One region of the Paenibacillus sp. 102 genome, then DNA from elsewhere that is predicted to be linked to it. Evidence: riboswitches for the same ligand, from Rfam matches in the RefSeq annotation. Region 1 holds a riboswitch; the other holds the start of a gene.
What was found. Region 1 has a riboswitch for thiamine pyrophosphate ahead of tenA (thiaminase II). Riboswitches for the same ligand answer to the same signal wherever they lie in the genome.

Region 2: it holds a riboswitch for thiamine pyrophosphate, as region 1 does, so the genes downstream of both, tenA (thiaminase II) here and tenA (thiaminase II) in region 1, are expected to answer to the same signal.

The regions. Positions count from the first base shown of each region.
Region 1 covers NZ_JBCGHT010000006.1:222,622-224,832, reverse strand. Annotated here, with positions in the region: gene AAIE21_RS16395 (SH3 domain-containing protein) at 1-297, opposite strand, end outside; TPP riboswitch at 650-761, shown strand; TPP riboswitch at 823-925, shown strand; gene tenA (thiaminase II) at 1,011-1,706, shown strand; gene AAIE21_RS16385 (ABC transporter ATP-binding protein) at 1,675-2,211, shown strand, end outside.
Region 2 covers NZ_JBCGHT010000003.1:534,740-536,950, forward strand. Annotated here, with positions in the region: gene tenA (thiaminase II) at 131-820, opposite strand; TPP riboswitch at 999-1,105, opposite strand; gene AAIE21_RS11940 (MBL fold metallo-hydrolase) at 1,208-1,930, opposite strand; gene AAIE21_RS11945 (homoserine dehydrogenase) at 2,087-2,211, opposite strand, start outside.

The DNA of each region.
Region 1 (2,211 bases):
GGATTTGATATTTGGCTCAGAACGAATGTTTAACACATCGGCATTTATGATATAACTATTTTTACGTTCAGTAGATTTAGTAAACGCAATATTTGTTTTTTTTAAGGAGTTAGTTTTATTCCTTGTTTTCATTCTATTATTCAAATATAATATTTTTGAGCCTGGTTTTATATGTTGGATATTTTGTGTAGGCAATTCTTGGGCTGCTACAGTACGTGTGTCTACTTGATTTATGGATGGAAGTAGAGATGCGACTGCGACAGTAGTTGCCGTTAAAGCTGTAGCTTTCTGTTTCATCTAATATTAGCCTCCCATAGATGTATTAATATATTTTTTATTATAGTATAAAGATATAATATTTTGTGCATTGTTCACATAACTGTAATATGATATGTGAAAAAAATAACGACTTTTTAATGGAATCGAAATATATTACAAGAATAACAGATAAACAATCATTAGAGTTTGGATAAAAGATAATTAGTATTTTCAGAATAGATATAGAAATGCAAATTGAAAAAATGGCAGAAGAACGTTTTTTAGGTGGGGAAGAGAATCCACCCATGCATAGAAGTGGTCAGTAGCCCCATGCCAAGTTAAAACAGTTGCTGATAACCCATGACAATGTTATACTGACTATGGTAATTTCATATTGTGCTAGGAGAGCTGGTGTTGCCAGCTGAGAGTAAGACCGAAAGTCTTTTATCCTTTTACTACCTGATCTAGATTATGCTAGCGTAGGGAAGCAATTCGGACATGAACATTAGGTCCCCGTTTCTTTGCGTAAAGAAACGGGGATTTTTTATTTGCCAATTTAATAGTGAAAACCACTAGGGGTGCTTTGCATGCTGAGAGAGGAATAATCCTTAACCCTTACGGACCTGATCTAGGTAATACTAGCGAAGGGAAGTGGAACAACGAATAAATGTATTTTTATTTGCTGAACCACTTCTTATATAGAAGTGGTTTTTTATTTTAATAAACAGATATAAAAGGAAGGGGAAATATAAATGAAATTTTGTGAGAGGTTATTTGAGACCGTACAGCCTGTTTGGGAAAAAAGTCATAATCACCCGTTTGTAACTGGAATGGGGGACGGTACGTTAGACAAAGATAAATTCCAATATTACATCATACAAGATTATTTATATTTGCTAGACTATGCAAAACTATATGCAATAGGAGTTGTAAAAGCAACGAATCCGCAGGTAATGGGCAAATTTGCAGAACAAATAGATGGCATTTTAAATGGAGAAATGACAATCCATAAACAGTATGCAAAACGCCTTGGTATTTCTGTAAAGGAGATGGAAGAGGCAAAACCATCTGCTAAAAATTTAGCGTATACAAACTATATGATGTCAGTATCTCAAAATGGTACGCTTGCAGAGTTAATTGCGGCTCTTCTTCCATGTATGTGGAGTTATTGGGAAATTGGAAAGCGTTTAAATGATATTCCAGGAGCGAGAGATCATGAGTTCTTCGGAGAGTGGATTCAAGGATATAGCTCAGAAGAGTATGGAAGTCTTTGCATTTGGCTAATGGATTTATTAAATGAACTAGCTGAAGGGAAATCTGAACAAGAGCTAGCTAGATTAGAAGAGATTTTCTTATATTCCAGCCGATTTGAGTATTTATTCTGGGATATGGCGTATCGTAAGGAGATGTGGGGTTTTGAGGAGCAAGAGCATACTACAATTTCATAATGTTTCCTTTCATTATGATGAAAAGCCAATCATAAACGGTCTAGATGCTTCCGTGCAAGAAAAAGAGTTTGTTAGCATTATTGGACCGAGTGGCTGTGGCAAAAGTACATTGTTTCGTTTAATTACAGGGTTAGAAGAACCTACGGCTGGAAATATTCAACTGACAGAAACAACGAGTCATCCTGTAGGGTATATGCCACAAAAAGATATGCTTCTGCCGTGGAGAACGATTATTGAAAATGCGGCATTACCGTTAGAGTGCCAGGGGATAAAGAAAAAAGAAGCACATGTAAAGGCAAAAGAGCTGTTAGAACAATTTGGTTTACAAGGATACGAGAACAAATATCCGAAAGATTTATCAGGTGGTATGCGGCAACGAGTATCCTTTATTCGAACCTTATTAACAGGCGGGAACGTTTTGTTGTTAGATGAACCTTTTAGCGCATTAGATGCCTTAACGAAAGCAACGTTGCAAGAATGGTTGTTTGAACAATGGAAACAGTGG
Region 2 (2,211 bases), on a different contig from region 1:
ATATAAGCATCTAATTAGTGAAATTGATTTTTCTAAAACTAGAAATTATTATTTTCGTACAAAAAAATGACTAAACTAAGTTAGTCATTTTCTATACTATTGCATGCTTGATGAGAGACATATCTTTTTCTTATAAACTTACATCCTCTACTTGTTTTTCTACTGGCCATTTTTCTAATGTGTAAGCCATCTCCCAAAATGAATATTCATATTGACTGCTAATTACAAAATGCTGTTTCATACGCTTGCGATCAGCTTCTGTTACTGTTTCTGCAATAGCATCTAATCTTGCAATTTGCTCTTCTACTAAAGTACGGAACCAGTCAGAACCATATGCAGAAATCCATTCTTGGTAAATTGGTTCTTCCGGTTTACATTTCTTAAGTCGTTCACCAATTTCATAATAAAGCCAATAGCAAGGTAAAATGGCTGCGATAACATCCCCAATATGTCCCTCATATGCAGCGCGATACATATGTGATGTATATGCATAAGCTGTCGGTGCAGGAATGAACGATTCTTTTTCTTCTTCTGTAATTCCTAGTTTTTTCGCAAAATTCTCATGCAGTGATAATTCAGCTTGATATGTATTTTGTGCATGGTGCGCCATACGAGCTGTCGTTTCTAATTCAATCGCTTTTGCTGCTCCTAACGATTGAACTCTTGCAAAATGACTTAAATAATATGAATCTTGCAGAACGTAATAGCGGAAGTTAGCTAAATCTAATGTTCCAGCTCCTAGCTTTGTGACAAATGGATGATTAAAACTTGCTTCCCAAATCGGATTAACTTCTTTACGTAATAACTGTGAAAATGACATTATAGGCCCTCCAATTAACGTTTTGATAATAAAGAATGAAACAAGTTTCTTAACGAATTGCTCGTTAACTACTAGACTACTGGGATCTACTTCAAATAGGTGCGCAAAATAAAAAAGCTTTCTTTACACACACGTAAAGAAAGCAGACTGGACATCATCAATATTGTAAAAATATCATTTTCTGTCACTTCCACTTCCCTACGCTGGTATTACCCAAATCAGGTCCTAAGAGTTTCAAAAATATTCGTTGATCTCAGCCTTTAAAAGGCCCCCCTAGTGGATAGATATATAAAACTATTTAACTTTGATATTAATCATAACATATTCTAGAATACTATCAAATAGTATTTGTAAATTCAGCACTTATAATATAAAGGTGCACAAATGTTATCTATCTTCTTCTACTAACCTCTTAATTTGCTCCTTCACATTCGAATCACAAACACCACCGTGATAACAAATTACTCTATCGATATCAAATTCTAAAAATCTTCTAAGCGATTCTGTAGCTGTTTCCATATCTGGTGTCGTATGCGGAACTGGCCCTCTTAGTTTTCCATCAACGCATACCATCGCGTCACCCGCAATTAATGTTTTATATTTTTCACTATATAAACTAATATGTCCGGGAGTGTGCCCTGGTGTATGAATCACTTCAATGCCTCCGAAAAATGATAGTCTTCCTCCGTCTTCTAATGTCCGATTTACTTTTGCATTCGGAGGATTTTTATATAGAAATTGCATAACCTCTGGAAGTGCCTCCCATTGGTCTTTACTCATTTTACTTGGATCCGTTTTCATTAAATGCGCTTGTCCTTCAATATACGGCTTGTCTAATTCATGTGCGTATACTTCAATAGAATGGTCTGCCTTCTGCTGTATTTCAGGAAGACTTCCAATATGGTCTATATCTTGATGGGTTAAAATAACTGCTTGTAATTGCTCAAAAGGCACACCAATACCAATCATTGCATCACGAATCCCTTCTAATTGGCCTGGCATACCAGTATCGATTAATATAGCTTCTTTTTCATCCCAAAGTAACGTGGGATTTAATTCGAACTCTTGAATTTTTAATTTTAACACCGCTAGACCGTCTTCTATTTTCATATTACACGTCTCCCTCGATACATAAATTAGTGAAGTTATTTCACTTACTAAAATGTATCACGCTAAGGATAATTGTTCAAATGATTAATTTTTTATTATAACATAAAAATATTTATTTGTCAAGTTATTTCGTCTGGTTCACAACTATTTTTTTCATCAAACATCTTTTCGATACAAATTAATTAAATCTTTCAGAGCTGCAGCTGCTGCTCCTCTCGGGCTTGAAGCTCCCCCAGTCGAAGTAACTTTTCCCATCGCATCAGTATGAAAAGTGATTCCTT